4 regions of the Mesorhizobium sp. M0208 genome follow, and region 2 is predicted to be linked to each of the others. Evidence: predicted binding sites of a transcription regulator. Region 2 holds the regulator's gene; each other region holds the start of a gene.
The links. The regulator HrcA, encoded in region 2, represses chaperone genes, less so after heat shock. The targets are predictions, from matches to a motif close to GTTAGCACTCNCNNNNNGNGAGTGCTAAC.

Region 1: the regulator HrcA is predicted to act here: its motif matches at 1,797-1,825, upstream of groES (co-chaperone GroES).
Region 3: the regulator HrcA is predicted to act here: its motif matches at 1,605-1,633, upstream of NKJ17_RS22795 (co-chaperone GroES).
Region 4: the regulator HrcA is predicted to act here: its motif matches at 2,033-2,061, upstream of groES (co-chaperone GroES).

Annotation. Positions count from the first base shown of each region.
Region 1 is NZ_JAMYSP010000033.1:44,411-48,432, forward strand. It holds gene groL (chaperonin GroEL) at 1-1,376, opposite strand, end outside; gene groES (co-chaperone GroES) at 1,439-1,735, opposite strand; gene NKJ17_RS25880 (bifunctional helix-turn-helix transcriptional regulator/GNAT family N-acetyltransferase) at 1,954-3,120, shown strand; gene NKJ17_RS25890 (CAP domain-containing protein) at 3,164-3,679, opposite strand; gene NKJ17_RS25895 (MarR family winged helix-turn-helix transcriptional regulator) at 3,806-4,022, opposite strand, start outside.
Region 2 is NZ_JAMYSP010000020.1:41,501-45,522, forward strand. It holds gene NKJ17_RS20090 (LysE family translocator) at 1-329, opposite strand, end outside; gene NKJ17_RS20095 (PQQ-dependent sugar dehydrogenase) at 417-1,772, opposite strand; gene NKJ17_RS20100 (hypothetical protein) at 1,873-2,070, opposite strand; gene hrcA (heat-inducible transcriptional repressor HrcA) at 2,104-3,216, opposite strand; gene rph (ribonuclease PH) at 3,362-4,022, shown strand, end outside.
Region 3 is NZ_JAMYSP010000025.1:43,005-47,026, reverse strand. It holds gene groL (chaperonin GroEL) at 1-1,115, opposite strand, end outside; gene NKJ17_RS22795 (co-chaperone GroES) at 1,215-1,553, opposite strand; gene NKJ17_RS22790 (hypothetical protein) at 1,798-2,070, shown strand; gene NKJ17_RS22785 (DUF1488 family protein) at 2,067-2,333, shown strand; gene NKJ17_RS22780 (DUF3168 domain-containing protein) at 2,600-3,010, shown strand; gene NKJ17_RS22775 (hypothetical protein) at 3,394-3,693, shown strand; gene NKJ17_RS22770 (response regulator transcription factor) at 3,758-4,022, shown strand, end outside.
Region 4 is NZ_JAMYSP010000027.1:71,609-75,630, reverse strand. It holds gene groL (chaperonin GroEL) at 1-1,621, opposite strand, end outside; gene groES (co-chaperone GroES) at 1,684-1,980, opposite strand; gene NKJ17_RS23820 (S46 family peptidase) at 2,459-2,734, shown strand; gene NKJ17_RS23815 (S46 family peptidase) at 2,781-3,446, shown strand.

The sequences.
Region 1 (4,022 bases), on a different contig from region 2:
GCACCGGCGTTGGACGCGATCTGGCGGGCCGGAGCCTGCAGCGCGCGACGCACGATGGCGATGCCCGCGGTCTGGTCGGAGTTGGCACCGGTTGCCTTGATGGTCAGCGAGGCGCGCAGCAGTGCGACGCCGCCGCCGGGAACGATGCCTTCTTCGACGGCCGCGCGGGTCGCGTTGAGGGCGTCATCGACGCGGTCCTTCTTTTCCTTGACTTCCACTTCGGTCGCACCGCCGACGCGGATCACGGCAACGCCACCGGCGAGCTTGGCGAGACGTTCCTGCAGCTTCTCCTTGTCGTAGTCCGAGGTGGTCTCCTCGATCTGCTGCTTGATCTGGGCGACGCGGCCCTGGATCTCGGCCTTCTTGCCGGCGCCGTCGACGATGGTGGTGTTCTCCTTGGAGATCGACACCTTCTTGGCGCGGCCGAGCATGTTGAGGCCGACATTCTCGAGCTTGATGCCGAGGTCTTCGGAGATGACCTGGCCACCGGTGAGAATGGCGATGTCTTCCAGCATGGCCTTGCGGCGGTCGCCGAAGCCCGGCGCCTTGACGGCAGCGATCTTCAGGCCGCCACGCAGCTTGTTGACGACCAGCGTCGCCAGGGCCTCACCTTCGACGTCCTCGGAGATGATGACCAGCGGCTTCGAGGTCTGCACGACAGCCTCGAGGATCGGCAGCATGGCCTGCAGGTTGGAGAGCTTCTTCTCGTGGAGAAGGATGTAGGCGTCTTCCAGATCCGCAACCATCTTCTCGGCATTGGTGACGAAGTAGGGCGAGAGATAGCCGCGGTCGAACTGCATGCCTTCGACGACTTCGAGCTCGGTCTCGGCGGTCTTGGCTTCCTCGACGGTGATGACGCCCTCATTGCCGACCTTCTGCATCGCTTCAGCGATCATCGAGCCGACCGAAGCATCGCCATTGCCGGCGATGGTGCCGACCTGGGCAACCTCTTCCGAGGTCTTGATCTTCTTGGCGTTCTTGATCAGCGTCGCGACGACGTCGGCAACGGCGAGGTCGATGCCGCGCTTGAGGTCCATCGGGTTCATGCCGGCGGCAACCGCCTTGTGGCCTTCCTGGACGATCGACTGCGCCAGAACGGTCGCGGTCGTGGTGCCGTCGCCGGCGATGTCGTTGGTCTTCGAAGCAACTTCGCGGACCATCTGCGCGCCCATGTTCTCGAACTTGTCTTCAAGCTCGATTTCCTTGGCGACGGTAACGCCGTCCTTGGTGATGCGCGGTGCGCCGAACGACTTGTCGATGACGACGTTGCGGCCCTTGGGGCCGAGCGTGACCTTCACCGCGTCGGCGAGGATGTTGACGCCGCGCAGCATGCGCTCACGAGCGTCGCGGGAGAATTTTACGTCTTTGGCAGCCATTTTCAGCTCCTGGCAGGGGCTTGGATTAAGCCCGAAGATTTAAATGAGGGTGAGGCCGATATTCAGCCGATGATGCCCATAATGTCGGATTCCTTCATGATCAGAAGGTCTTCGCCATTGAGCTTGACTTCGGTGCCCGACCACTTGCCGAACAGGATGCGGTCGCCGGCCTTGACGTCCAGCGGGACGAGCTTGCCGGCTTCGTCGCGGGCGCCGGAACCGACGGCGATGATCTCGCCTTCCTGCGGCTTTTCCTTAGCCGTATCGGGGATGATGATCCCGCCCGCGGTCTTGGATTCGGATTCGACCCGACGAACGACCACGCGGTCATGAAGCGGGCGGAACTTCGACTTTGCCATTTTTTATTCCTCGATGAGAATGGTGAGAACAGTTCCTCCGTCCGGCGGCGCCGGACATGTGGTTAGCACTCATCTTGGGGGAGTGCTAACGTGGCGCTGAAATAGGCTGGCAGCCCGCGCGAGTCAAGACGCCCGGTGACCATTCTCAGGACGATTGCTTCAAACGGATACTTGACTAAGTCAACTAAATGGCTGATCTTGCCGGGCAGGAGGATGCCATGACCATTCATCATCACCCAGGCAAGGAGCGGATCGACGCGGTGCGGGCCTTCAACCGCTTCTACACCCGCCAGATCGGGTTGCTCGAGGAAGGCTTGCTGAAAAGCGACTTCTCGCTGACCGAAGCCCGGGTGCTCTATGAGCTGGCGCATCGCGATGGCCTGACCGCCACCGAGCTTGCGCGCGATCTCGGCCTCGATGCCGGTTATCTCAGCCGGCTGCTGAAGAAGTTCGAGGAGCGTGATCTGGTCGAGCGCGCCACGATCGAGGCGGATGCGCGGCGCTCGTCGATCGCGCTGACCAAGGCCGGGCGGCAGGCCTTCGCGCCGCTGAACCAGGGTTCGCACGAACAGGTCGCGGCTTTGCTCGAACGGCTTTCGGCTGCCGAACAGGACAGGCTGGTCAGGGCCATGCAGACGGTGCAGCGTCTGCTGGGCGGAAGTGCCGAGCCCAAAGTTCCCTATATGCTGCGGTCTCTGCAAGTCGGCGACATCGGCTGGATCATCCATCGCCAGGGCCTGCTCTACGCGCAGGAATATGGCTGGGACGAAACCTATGAAGCGCTGGTCGCCGAAATCCTTGGTGCCTTCGTCAAATCCTTCGATCCGAAATGGGAACGCAGCTGGATCGCCGAGCGGGAAGGGGAGGTCGTCGGCTCGGTCTTCGTCGTGCGCCAGTCGGACGCGGTGGCGAAGTTGCGCCTGCTCTATGTCGAGCCTTCGGCGCGCGGTCTCGGCATCGGCAGGCGGCTGGTCGAGGAATGCATCGGCTTTGCTCGAACCAAGGGTTACATGCAGGATATCGAGCTGGCGGTCGCCACCATGAACGCCCTGCAAAGCCTGGGTGTCCAGATCTCGATCGATGATTTCGGCACCGGCTATTCCAGCCTCAGCGCACTCAAGACCTTTCCCGTGGCGCGGCTGAAGATCGACAAGTCCTTTATCAAGGATCTCGCCGCCGACGAGAACGATCAGGCCGTGGCCAGCGCGGTGATTTCATTGGGGCAAAATCTCAACCTGAGGGTCATCGCCGAGGGCGTTGAGACAGATGATCAGGTTGCTTTCCTGCGCAGGAACAATTGCGACGAAATGCAGGGCTATCATTTCAGCAGGCCGGTTTGCGCGCAGGACATCGAGGAATTGCTCGGCGGCGGCCGCAAAGACTGACGAATCGGTCGTCAGCAGGCTTCCGCCGACCAAATGGCGGAAGTTATCTGCCGAGCACAAGGCACCAGTAGCGAAGCGTGCTGTCGCGGCCGTCGCGCACGTAAGCGAGACCGAAGCGGGTGAAGCGCGGGTCGAGCATGTTGCGGCGGTGGCCTGGCGAATGCACCCAGATATCAAACAGCTTCTGCTGGTCGAAGCGGCCTTCGGCGATGTTTTCGGCGGCAGCGCCGGCAATGCCATTGTCTTTGACGCGCGAGGCAAAGTCCTTGCCCCAGCCGGTGGTGTGGTTCATTCGGCCGCCGCGCGCCATATAGCCGGCCTGCTGCAGCGCTGCCTGCTCGAGCTGCGCATCGGGGACAAGCGGCCCGAGACCCGCCGAAGCGCGGATGCCGGCCAGCGTGCCAGCGGCGGAGGCAGAGACACCGGCGCCTTCGCCGGTGGGCAGCACGGTGGCGCAGGCGACGAGCCCGGCAAGGGCGCCAAGGCCGGCAGCTCTGAGCAGCACGCGCCTGCTTAGGCTTGGTTGGGCCCCATAATTTTCGATTTTCGTAACGGTCATGCCCGCCTGACATAAGCGCGATCATGGCTTTTGCCGGGCGGGGCGGTGAAAATGCGTGATGATGGTTTCCGGCTCGATACCAGTCAGGCACGGACAGACAGTTTCTTTTGCCCCATCTCTGCGGCTTCACGAGCGCTGGCGAGGTATCCTCGGTTGCAAATTTTCTCTGGGGGATATCGCTTGCAGTGACGACCGGAGCGATTCGTACGCCTGAGCACCAAGCAGCCTCCGGTATTGGTCTTCGAGACGCTGATTGAAATCGTGGACGGTCCGGATCACCGCAAGCGCCGCGTCAGTTGCAACGATTAATTTGGCCCGTCGGTCGTTCGGATCATGCGAGCGC
Region 2 (4,022 bases):
GCCAAGCCGCCTTTGCCTTTCTTCGCCTCTACCGTTTCGGGCGTGATGCCGCTCGTCCAGAAACGCCAGCCAAGAAAAGCGAGGTAGGCGACGCCCAGCCATTTGATGGCCAGGAAGACCATGCCGAACGTCTGTGCGACGAAAGCCAGGCCGAGCACCACGGCAGTCAAATAGGTCAGGTCGCCGAGCATCAGCCCGAACGACATGGCCAGCGACGAGCGGAAGCCGGAACCCAGCGCACGCGCAACAAGCGCGGTGACGCCTGGGCCGGGGATGGCTGCGGCGATGCCGAGGGCGGCGCTATAGGCGAGGAACCCGGTGAGCGTCATGGTTCGCGCTTGTCGCACAATGTTGAAGTTGGGTGAATTCCCTCGGGCCGAATTCGATTGCGCCAGCGCAGCAGGCGACGCCGCCGTTCAGGAGCGGCCGTCTTCGTAGGTAACGCGCCAGATGGTGCCGTTACCGTCCTCGGTGACGATCAGGGAACCGTCCTTGGCCATGGCGACACCGACCGGGCGGCCCCAGACGGCGTCGTTCGAGATGACGAAGCCGGTCATGAAGTCCTCATACTCGCCGGTCGGCTTGCCATCCCTGAATTTGAGCCTCACCACCTTGTAGCCGGTCCTGGCGCCACGGTTCCACGAACCATGCATGGTGACGAAAGCATCCCCCCGGTAATCCGCCGGAAAGTTCTTGCCGTCGTAGAAGGCTATGTTCATCGGCGCCGAATGCGCCTGCATCAATACATCGGGGACAGTGGCCTTGCCGGCGAGGTCTGGCCGCTCGCCCTGATGGCGCGGATCCTCGTGGTTGCCGATGTAGTACCAAGGCCAACCATAGAACGCACCGTCCTTGACTTCAGTTGCAAACTCGAACGGCACATTGTCGCCGAGCTCGTCGCGCTCGTTGACGACGCACCACAACGCGCCGCTGGCGGGCTGCACCGTCATGCCCGTACAGTTGCGCAGGCCGGTGGCGACAGTTCGGGGATTTTTCCCGTCCGGGTCAAAGGCGAGCACATCGGCACGGCCGTCCTCGGGGCCCCAGGCCGCCCCGAGCGGCTTTGATTTCGCCCAGGCGTCGAGGCCGCCATCCGGCTGCTTGTCCATGTCCTCGGCGACATTCGAGTCCGAGCCAACCGATAAAAAAAGCGTCTTGCCGTCAAGCGAGAAGGCGATGTCGCGGGTCGAGTGACCGCCCGACGGGATTTTGGCGACAATGGTTTCTGGTTTACCGGACGCCTTCAGGTCACCGTCGCGATAGGGGAAGCGGACGATGCTGTCGCTGTTTGCGACATAGACCCATTGCGGCTTGCCGCCTGGCGGATAGAAGGCGATGCCGTATGGATAGTTGAGGCCTTGGGCGAAAATCGCTTTCTCGATGGGTTTGGCGCGGCCCTCGGCCAGACGGTAGACGCGTATTTGGTCGGCATGGCCGTTTGCGATGAACAGGTCGCCGTTCGGAGCGATGCGAACGACGCGCGGATTATAGAGTCCGGAGGCGATCATTTCGGCCGAAAAGCCCGGCGGCAATTCTGGCTCGGCGCTTTCGGGCCGTTCCGCCACGCCGCCGCCGTTCGAAGCGGATTGAGCGGGGTCGGCTGCCGGCATGTCTTGCGGCCCGATCAGGCGGCGGACGCCAGGCCTGTCGGCGTGCCAATCGCCAAAAGCGGCTTCGCCTTTGAGCACCTTTTGATCCGCCTGCTGGGCGGCTGCCGGTGTCGCGACAAGGAGGGCAGCGGCAACGGCCGCAAAGCCGCCAGATCGGATCATTAACGTCCTCCGAGGTTTGCCTCGAAGAGGGCAAACGGGATCAGGCATTGGTCGTTCCAAGCGGTGGTCCAGCACACGAGGATTTGAAGCCGAACCCCGTTCAGTTGCCAGAGGCGTAGAAGTCGTCGTCGAGTCGCTTTTCCAGCGCGACCAGATCGGCCGGCAGCGGCAGGCCCATGGCCCGCATCTCTTGCAGCTTCTCACGCAACTGCTCTTGCACCTCGTGGTGATCCTCAGGCTGATTGACCATTTCCTCGAGCAGCAGGCTGATCTGGGCCTTGAACGATTCCAGCGCCATTCTTTTTCTCCTTGCGGCAGGCCGCGGCGGCTCCTAGCGCAGCATGCGCGAAATCAGCTGCGCGGTATAGTCGACCATCGGTACTATGCGCGCATAATTCAGCCGCGTCGGCCCGATGACGCCGAGCGCACCGACGACGCGCGCGTCCTTGTCGCGATAGGGTGCCACCACCAGCGAGGAGCCCGACAGCGAAAACAGCTTGTTTTCCGAACCGATGAATATGCGCACCCCCGGGCCTTCCTCGGCGAGGTCGAGGAGCTGGATCAGTCCATCCTGCGTCTCCAGATCCTCGAACAGATGCCGCAGCAATTCTATGTCGGCCTGGGCGGTGACGTTTTCCAGGAGATTGGCGCGGCCGCGCACGATAAGCCGCCCAGGCACCCCGCTTTCGGCGCCTGCCCAGACCGCCAGGCCCTTCTCGACCAGATCCTGCGACAGCGTGTCGAGGGCTGCCCTGGTCTCTTCCTTGATGCGGGCGATCTCGACCCGGGCCTCGGCCAGGGTGCGGCCGCGGATATGGGCGTTGAGGAAGTTGGAGGCTTCGTGCAATTGCGAGACGGTGATGCCGGCGGGCAGATCGATGACGCGATTTTCGACGTCGCCGTTCTGCGAGACCAGCACGGCCAGCGCCTTGGTCGGCTCGAGCTGGATGAATTCGATGTGCTTCAGCGCCGCCTCATTTTTGGCGGCGAGCACGAGGCCGGCGCCGCGCGACATGCCGGACAGCATCTGGCTGGCCTCGGTCAGCATATGCTCCAGCGTCGCGCCCGAGCCGGAGGCGCGCACCTGCGCCTCGATGGTGCGGCGCTCCTCGTCGGAGAGGTCGCCGAGTTCCATGAATGCATCGACGAAGAAGCGCAAGCCGGCCTGGGTCGGCAGCCGGCCAGCCGAGATGTGCGGCGCGTAGATCAGGCCGAGATGCTCGAGGTCGCTCATCACGTTGCGGATGGTGGCCGGCGACAGCGATGACGGCAGGATGCGCGACAGGCTGCGCGAACCGACCGGCTCGCCATCCTTCAAATAGGAATCGACGATGCGCCGGAAGATGTCGCGCGAACGCATATCGAGCGATTGAAGCGCGGGCGGTTGAAGTGCCGGCGACGAGAGCAATGGCGACTGCGAACCGGGATCGACTACCTTGGTCATTCGAGCCAGAAACCTCCGGTCCGAAGATATAGACTTCCGCGGCGTCGGCGCAACCGGTCCATTTTCCTTTGCGCCTCACGCCCCGTGCGGCTACAAGCCGGCCAAGATTCCCCGGCCAAGATTCCGAAGAAAGAAAGAAGCCTGAATGCGCCCTTCCAAACGCCAATTCGACGAAATGCGCCCCATCTCCTTCGAGCGCGGCGTCTCCAAGCATGCGGAAGGCTCGTGCCTGGTGAAGTTCGGCGACACGCATGTGCTGTGTACGGCCAGCCTGGAGGAAAAGGTGCCGGGCTGGATGCGCAACTCCGGCAAGGGCTGGGTGACGGCGGAATACGGCATGCTGCCGCGTTCGACCGGCGAGCGCATGCGCCGCGAGGCTTCGGCCGGCAAACAAGGCGGCCGCACGCTGGAGATCCAGCGGCTGATCGGCCGCTCCCTGCGCGCCGTGGTCGATCTGCAGGCGCTCGGTGAGCAGCAGATCACCGTCGACTGCGACGTGATCCAGGCCGACGGCGGCACGCGCACCGCTTCGATCACCGGCGGCTGGGTGGCGCTCTACGACTGCCTGCGCTGGATGGAAGCCCGCCAGATGGCGAGCCTGGGCAAGGTGCTTAAGGATCACGTCGCGGCGATCTCCTGCGGCATCCATGATGGCCAGCCGGTCATCGATCTCGACTATATCGAGGATTCCTCGGCCGGCACCGACGCCAATTTCGTCATGACCGGCAAGGGCGGCATCGTCGAGATCCAGGGCACAGCCGAGGGCGAGCCGTTCTCGGAAGAGCAGTTCGCGGCGCTGATGGAGC
Region 3 (4,022 bases), on a different contig from region 2:
AGCTTGGCGAGACGTTCCTGCAGCTTCTCCTTGTCATAGTCGGACGTGGTTTCCTCGATCTGCGCCTTGATCTGCTGGACGCGCGCCTGGATGGTGGTCTTCTCGCCGGCGCCGTCGATGATCGTGGTGGTGTCCTTCTCGATCAGCACGCGCTTGGCGCGGCCGAGCATGTCTATGGTAATGTTCTCCAGCTTGATGCCGAGATCCTCGGAAATCATCTGTCCGGCGGTGAGCACGGCGATGTCTTCCAGCATCGCCTTGCGGCGGTCACCGAAGCCAGGCGCCTTGACGGCCGCTACCTTGAGGCCGCCGCGCAGCTTGTTGACGACCAGCGTTGCCAGCGCTTCGCCCTCGACGTCCTCGGAGATGATCAACAGCGGCCTCCCGCTTTGCACCACGGCTTCGAGGATGGGCAGCAGGGCCTGCAGATTTCCGAGCTTCTTTTCGTGGATGAGGACGTAAGGGTCTTCCAGCTCGGCGCGCATCTTCTCGGCATTGGTGACGAAATAGGGCGAGAGATAGCCGCGGTCGAACTGCATGCCTTCGACGACGTCTAGCTCGGTTTCGGCGGTCTTGGCCTCCTCGACGGTAATGACGCCGTCATTGCCGACCTTGTCCATCGCCTTGGCGATCATGGCGCCGACACTGGTGTCGCCATTGGCGGCAATGGTGCCGACCTGCGCGATCTCGCCTGAGGACTTGACCTTCTTGGCTCGGGCCTGGATTTCCTTTACGACGGCGCTGATGGCAAGGTCGATGCCGCGCTTGAGGTCCATCGGGTTCATGCCGGCGGCAACGAATTTGGCGCCCTCGCGCAGGATGGAAGCGGCAAGCACCGTGGCGGTGGTGGTGCCGTCGCCGGCGAGGTCGTTGGTTTTCGAGGCCACTTCGCGCACCATCTGTGCGCCCATGTTTTCGAACTTGTCGGAAAGCTCGATTTCCTTTGCCACGGCCACCCCGTCCTTGGTGATGCGCGGCGCGCCGTAGGCCTTGTCGATGATGACGTTGCGGCCTTTGGGGCCGAGCGTCACCTTGACGGCGTTGTTGAGGATTTCGACGCCGCGCAGCATGCGGTCACGCGCGTCGGTGGAGAATCTGATTTCCTTGGCAGACATGATCTTTTCCAGTTCGGTTGTCGTGGCAAGGCGCTTGCAGCGCCTGAATCAAAGCTCGGAGCGTCCTTTGCGCGCGCGGGAGGGCGCGCGGCCTTCCAATCAGGCGGCCTTCTTGGCAGCCACGGTCTTGTCGATGATGCCCGTCTCGCTTTTTTCGATGATGCCCATGACGTCGGCCTCCTTCATGATCAGAAGGTCCTCGCCGTCTATCTTGACCTCGGTGCCGGACCATTTGCCGAACAGAATGAGATCGCCGGCCTCGACGTCGAGCGGGATCAGCGCGCCGCTTTCGTCCCGCGCGCCCGGCCCGACAGCGATCACTTCGCCTTCCTGCGGTTTTTCTTTGGCATTGTCGGGGATGATGATGCCGCCCTTGGATTTGGTGTCGCTTTCGGCGCGCCGAATGACGACGCGATCGTGGAGTGGCCGGAATTTCATGGGGACTCTTTCTGGGGCCGGCTTAGGCGGCCGCCCCCTCTCTATAGGCGCCTTGGCACTCGATTGATAGGAGTGCCAAAAAATATTCATAGGGCATATAAAATATTGAACGTATTATCTTGCCTGGTCATCCCGTGGTGTTCGGGTCCTGCCGAATATTAATGAAATTGAATTTCTGTCTTTGAACACCTATTTTACGATGAAGTTCACAGTCATGACTTTCGCTGCAAGGGAGATTTTACCGATGGCCGAAGGCAATCAGAACATCATGGAAAAAGCTCAGGCTCGCTTCATGGAAAACCAGAAGAAGACGGCGGAACGGAACAAAGCAACTGCCGAATATCTCTCGGAGGCCAAGGCCAGGAGCATCAAAACGGCAAGGCTGAGGGAATTGCGACTGGCCAAGGAAGAGGCGGACCGCGCGGCGGAAGCTCTGAATCCGGTCGCCGCAAAGAAGAAGCGGGCGTCACGGGCAGTCAAGAAGGCCGTATCCGCATCGATGGAGGCGAAACCATGAGCCTGACATTTCCCAATCCCAGCCGCAGCTACGACGAGGCAAGCAAACGCATCCGCTTCGTCGGCCATGACGGCATGTTCCAGATTTCCTTCTCTGTCGCTACCGATGCCATCTCCAAGATGCAGCCGGGAACGGCGGCCTCAGAAGCTACCTACCTGGCAGCCTTCGACACGGCTTCCAACTCGATCCACGATGTCGCCAGGAATGCCTATGCCCGCACCCGCAGGAGCATATATGTGCTGACTGCGGCCGATTTTCGCTAGATCCGTCGCAATCCGTCCACAAGACGCTTTCTCAGGGCTTCCGGTCCGCCTTCGCTCGCCGCTTGACGTCGCGACCGTTCAGCCGGTCAAGGGGTCCGTGACGCAGAGGGCTGCGGCGTCGCGCATTCCAGGAGCAGGGCTTATTCCCGAGGTCATGAAGGTTCATAATCCGTATGAGACGCGCTGATTCGCGCTTTTGCCGGGATGCCGTCATGCAACGCAGCTACGCAGCCGGGAGGTCGACGCGACGGGCGAGGGCAAAGACAATGACCGCGCCGGCCGTCGAATTGCAGAGGGCAATATTCGAGGCAGTGAACGGCGATCCCGACCTGTCGGCGGCACTGGGCGATGCAAGACTGTTCGACCATGCCCCGGAAAATGTTGCGTTCCCCCACATGACCTTCGGCCGCACCAGCGTCTACGACTGGGCAACGGGGACGGAGAACAACGCCGAGCAGTTGCTGACGCTGCATGTCTGGTCGAAGTCCGAGGCCAGCAAGGAAACCACCGACATCATGGACCTGGTCAGCGCCCGCCTGCGAGATGCGGCGCTCTCGCTTGGTGAACATCGTCGCGCCCATCTCAAGCTCGAATTCGCCGAAGCCCGCTACGACGAGGACCTTTCGGCCCATCACGGGCTGCTGCGCTTCCGCGCCGTGATCGAGGAAGACGGCTGAGCGTCGGGCACTTTCCGTAAAATCGGGCAATTTTGTTCTTGCTTTGTGCCGGCAGCTATGCTACTAATTTGGCTATGGTGCTGATTGGCGCCAATGACCCGTCGCAGAGCGGGTTTTTTTATTTCCGGTCGGTTCGGCTGAATCTGCCTTCGGTTGCCGGATCGATTGTCGAAGTCGGGGCAAACCTGAAGCGATTGCCTTTCACCGCCAAACGATGCCCGGTTGTCGGCGAAGGATCGGAGGGCTAGGTTAACTTGGCAATTTCGCGGGATGGGCAGCGAAAGGGCAATCCGGTAATCTCGCGCTTCAGGGGTGTGGCGGGCATGCATTCGAGCGTTCACCGTTCATATCACGTTCAGCACCGGCGCGTTAGAACGCTGGCCATGAAAACCCTTCGCTCCCACTTCCGGACCGCGGCACTGGCGCTCTCAGCCGCCGGCCTGCTTGCGTCGCAAGCGATGGCGATCCCCGCTGTCACGCCCGAGCGGCCCCAGCCGGTCGTCCTCGCCGCGTCCGACTGCTACGCGATCGGCCAGCAGGTGGCGGAGCAGAATGGCGGCACCTTGGCCAAGGCCTCGCAGTCGACACGCGCCGGCAAGCCGGTCTGCGTCATCGTCGTGCTCGTTCCGGGCAAGGACGGGCAGCGTCCCCGTCGCTCGGAGATCGTCGTTCCGCTGAACTGAACCGTGCCGTTTCCCAGTCTGCCGGAATCGGCCTATATCTGAACAGCTTCAACAGGCCTTCCGCATGCGCGTACTCGTCGTCGAAGATGACAAGGATCTCAACCGGCAGATCGGCGACGCGCTGGTCGATGCCGGCTATGTCGTCGACCGCGCTTTCGACGGCGAGGAAGGGCATTTTCTCGGCGACACCGAGCCCTATGATGCCGTGGTGCTCGACATCGGCCTGCCGCAGATGGACGGCATCAGCGTGGTCGAGCGCTGGCGGCGCGGCGGCCGCAAGATGCCGGTGCTGATCCTGACGGCACGCGACCGCTGGAGCGACAAGGTTG
Region 4 (4,022 bases), on a different contig from region 2:
CGCCGGGCATACCAGCCGGCATGCCGCCGCCAACCGACTCCTTCTTCGGAGCCTCCGCAATCATGGCTTCGGTGGTGACCAGCAGGCCGGCGACCGAGGCCGCGTCCTGCAGAGCCGTGCGCACAACCTTGACCGGATCGACGATACCCATGGCGATCATGTCGCCATATTCGCCGGTCTGGGCGTTGTAGCCGAAGGTTGCCCCCTTGTTCTCAAGGATCTTGCCGGCAACGATCGATGCTTCCGCACCGGCGTTGGCCGCGATCTGACGGGCCGGAGCCTGCAGCGCGCGACGCACGATGGCGATGCCGGCGGTCTGGTCGGAGTTGGCGCCAGTGACGGTGATGGCCAGCGAAGCGCGCAGCAGGGCGACGCCGCCGCCGGGAACGATGCCTTCTTCGACGGCCGCCCGGGTCGCGTTGAGGGCGTCATCGACGCGGTCCTTCTTTTCCTTGACTTCGATCTCGGTCGCACCGCCGACGCGGATGACGGCAACGCCGCCCGCCAGCTTGGCGAGACGTTCCTGCAGCTTCTCCTTGTCGTAGTCCGAGGTGGTCTCCTCGATCTGCTGCTTGATCTGGGCGACGCGGCCCTGGATTTCTTCCTTCTTGCCGGCGCCGTCGACGATGGTGGTGTTCTCCTTGGAGATCGACACCTTCTTGGCGCGGCCGAGCATGTTCAGGCCGACATTCTCGAGCTTGATGCCGAGGTCTTCGGAAATGACCTGGCCACCGGTGAGGATGGCGATGTCTTCCAGCATGGCCTTGCGGCGATCACCAAAGCCCGGCGCCTTGACGGCGGCGATTTTCAGGCCACCGCGCAGCTTGTTGACGACCAGCGTGGCCAGGGCCTCGCCTTCGACATCTTCCGAGATGATGACCAGCGGCTTCGAGGTCTGCACGACGGCCTCGAGGATCGGCAGCATGGCCTGCAGGTTGGAGAGCTTCTTCTCGTGGAGAAGAATGTAGGCGTCTTCCAGATCCGCAACCATCTTCTCGGCGTTGGTGACGAAGTAGGGCGAGAGATAGCCGCGGTCGAACTGCATGCCTTCAACGACTTCAAGCTCGGTCTCGGCGGTCTTTGCTTCCTCGACGGTGATGACGCCCTCATTGCCGACCTTCTGCATCGCTTCCGCGATCATCGAGCCGACCGACACGTCGCCATTGCCGGCGATGGTGCCGACCTGGGCAACCTCTTCCGAGGTCTTGATCTTCTTGGCGTTCTTGATCAGCGTCGCGACGACGTCGGCGACGGCGAGGTCGATGCCGCGCTTGAGGTCCATCGGGTTCATGCCGGCGGCAACCGACTTGTGGCCTTCCTGGACGATCGACTGTGCCAGAACGGTCGCGGTGGTGGTGCCGTCGCCGGCGATGTCGTTGGTCTTCGAAGCAACTTCGCGGACCATCTGCGCGCCCATGTTCTCGAACTTGTCTTCAAGCTCGATTTCCTTGGCGACGGTAACGCCGTCCTTGGTGATGCGCGGTGCGCCGAACGACTTGTCGATGACGACGTTGCGGCCCTTGGGGCCGAGCGTGACCTTCACCGCGTCGGCGAGGATGTTGACGCCGCGCAGCATGCGCTCGCGAGCGTCGCGGGAGAATTTTACGTCTTTGGCAGCCATTTTTAGCTCCTGGCAGGGGCTTGGATTGAGCCCGAAGATTTAAACGAGGGTGAGGCCGATATTCAGCCGATGACGCCCATGATGTCGGATTCCTTCATGATCAGAAGGTCTTCGCCATTGAGCTTGACTTCGGTGCCCGACCACTTGCCGAACAGGATGCGGTCGCCGGCCTTGACGTCCAGCGGGACGAGCTTGCCGACCTCGTCACGGGCGCCGGAACCGATGGCGATGATCTCGCCTTCCTGCGGCTTTTCCTTAGCCGTATCGGGGATGATGATCCCGCCGGCGGTCTTCGCTTCGGACTCGACGCGGCGAACGACCACGCGGTCATGCAGCGGCCGGAAATTCGACTTTGCCATTTTTGGATTTCCCTGGTGCGGATGTTGAACGGTTCTCCGTTGCCGGAGCGTGGTTAGCACTCACCAGAAGCGAGTGCTAACGCGGCAGTGAGATAGGCCGTAGGCTCCTGCTAGTCAAGACGGAAGAGGGACGGGCGAAGAGCAAACGAGCGTGGAAGCACCGAGCCCTTTACGTGAAAGACGTCGGAGATCGGACATGGATGGGGCGGCTCACCATTTGTAACTGAAGGCTTTATTCATTTGGCACGATTGGTGCAGCGGATGATCCGCAAACGTTGCGCGCGACAAATATGAGAGGTGAACGCCATCAGGACTCTTGCGGTTAACGGGTCCACTCGGTGTTTACGGTGTTGGCCGCCGCGCGGGCGCCAGGACTCCGGCCATCCCGATAGTCACCAATCCAATCTGCGGAGAACAGGAGGCAAGATGAGAGCGACAGTCAGCATGAACTCGAATTTGAAATGTTTGGCCAAAGCAACTGCCATCGCCTTGCTCTGGACGGTCACGGCTACGTCGGCGGACGAAGGTATGTGGATGCCGGGCCAGACTGCGGAAGTGGGCGCGGCCATGCGGCCGTCTGGACGCTGACCCGCTCAACGCGATCGTATCACTGGGCGGATGCTCCGCCTCGTTCGTCAGTCCACAAGGGCTGGTCGCAACCAATCATCACTGCGTGTTCGAATCCATCCAATACCACAGCAAAGAGGGCCAGGACTATCTCACAGACGGCTTTCTGGCGAAGAGCCCTGGGTGAAGAATTGCCCGCGGCGCCAGGCAGCCGAATCCATGTGATCGAGGACATGCGGGATGTGACCGCCGAAATACTCAAGGGCGTCTCGGACAAGCTGAATGGGTTTGCCCGCTATGAGCGGCTCGCCACGAACCGCAAGGCCCTGATCGCCGCATGTGAAGGACAGCCCAATCGCCGCTGCGACGTAGGGGCCTATTATGGCGGCGCCTCCTACTATCTCCAGCAGAAGCTCGAAATCGAGGACGTGCGCCTTGTCTATGCGCCCGCGCTCGGCATCGGTAACTTCGGCGGCGAAACGGACAATTGGATGTGGCCGCGCCACACAGGCGACTTCGGCTTTTATCGCGCCTATGTCGCTCCTGATGGTTCCTCCCGGCCATATGCGCGCGACAATGTGCCTTACCGGCCGAAGAGTTGGCTACCCATAGCCTGTGCAGGCGTCAAGGAAGGCGACCTTGTGATGGTCGCCGGCTTTCCCGGCGCAATCCACCAGTTCCTGACGGCGGATAAAGTCCGTTCAACTTCGCGCAACTCGAACCGCGGTTGCAGCGTTCGCTCTCGGATTATGCCGCCCAGATCAAAAGGCAACGGCAGGCAATCGCGAGGCGCAGATCCATTGACCGCCCGCTTCACAAATTGGCTCGGCCTAAAACGCATGGGAAAAGCAGAAAAGGCAACAGATCGGCACCAGAATGAATATGGCCGCGCAAACTGACAGACGCGCCAACAATCGGCATCTCGCATGGTCGGTGGCACTGGACGTGGCTCCCACCCTGCTGGCGCGACTCCCCATCAGGTCGTCGGGGTTTCGCTGGCGAAAAAAACTTCCGCGTGTCTCTGCGCGATCCATCCCGCTTGCGCGTGCCTAGTCAACCAAAAAACTGACCATCTGCAGGATCAGGATCAGCAAAAAAAAGCCAAAGGCAGACGCCAAAACAGCTGCCAGCAGGACGATGCGTTGTTTCTTCACCCACAGTTCCCCCGGGAGAGAGTCTAATGATAATCCTTAAAAAAGGCGCCCTGGAACAGGGCGCCCTACGCTCATTTGTGCAAGTTTAAAGTTTAGCTTGCCTACTTTATGTAATTAAACGTTTCTTTTATGCGACACTTCTCCAAGTGTTACTTGCACAAATCGAACGTATCGCACATTTATACGAACTGTACATTAGATAGCGGCTTTGACGCATGCGTTTACTGGCGGTATACATCCTTCACCGTTGCCGCAAGGCATTGGCCCACTCGCGCGGCACCTCCTTCACGACAAAGGTTGAAAGCCCGTCCTCGGGCGTTT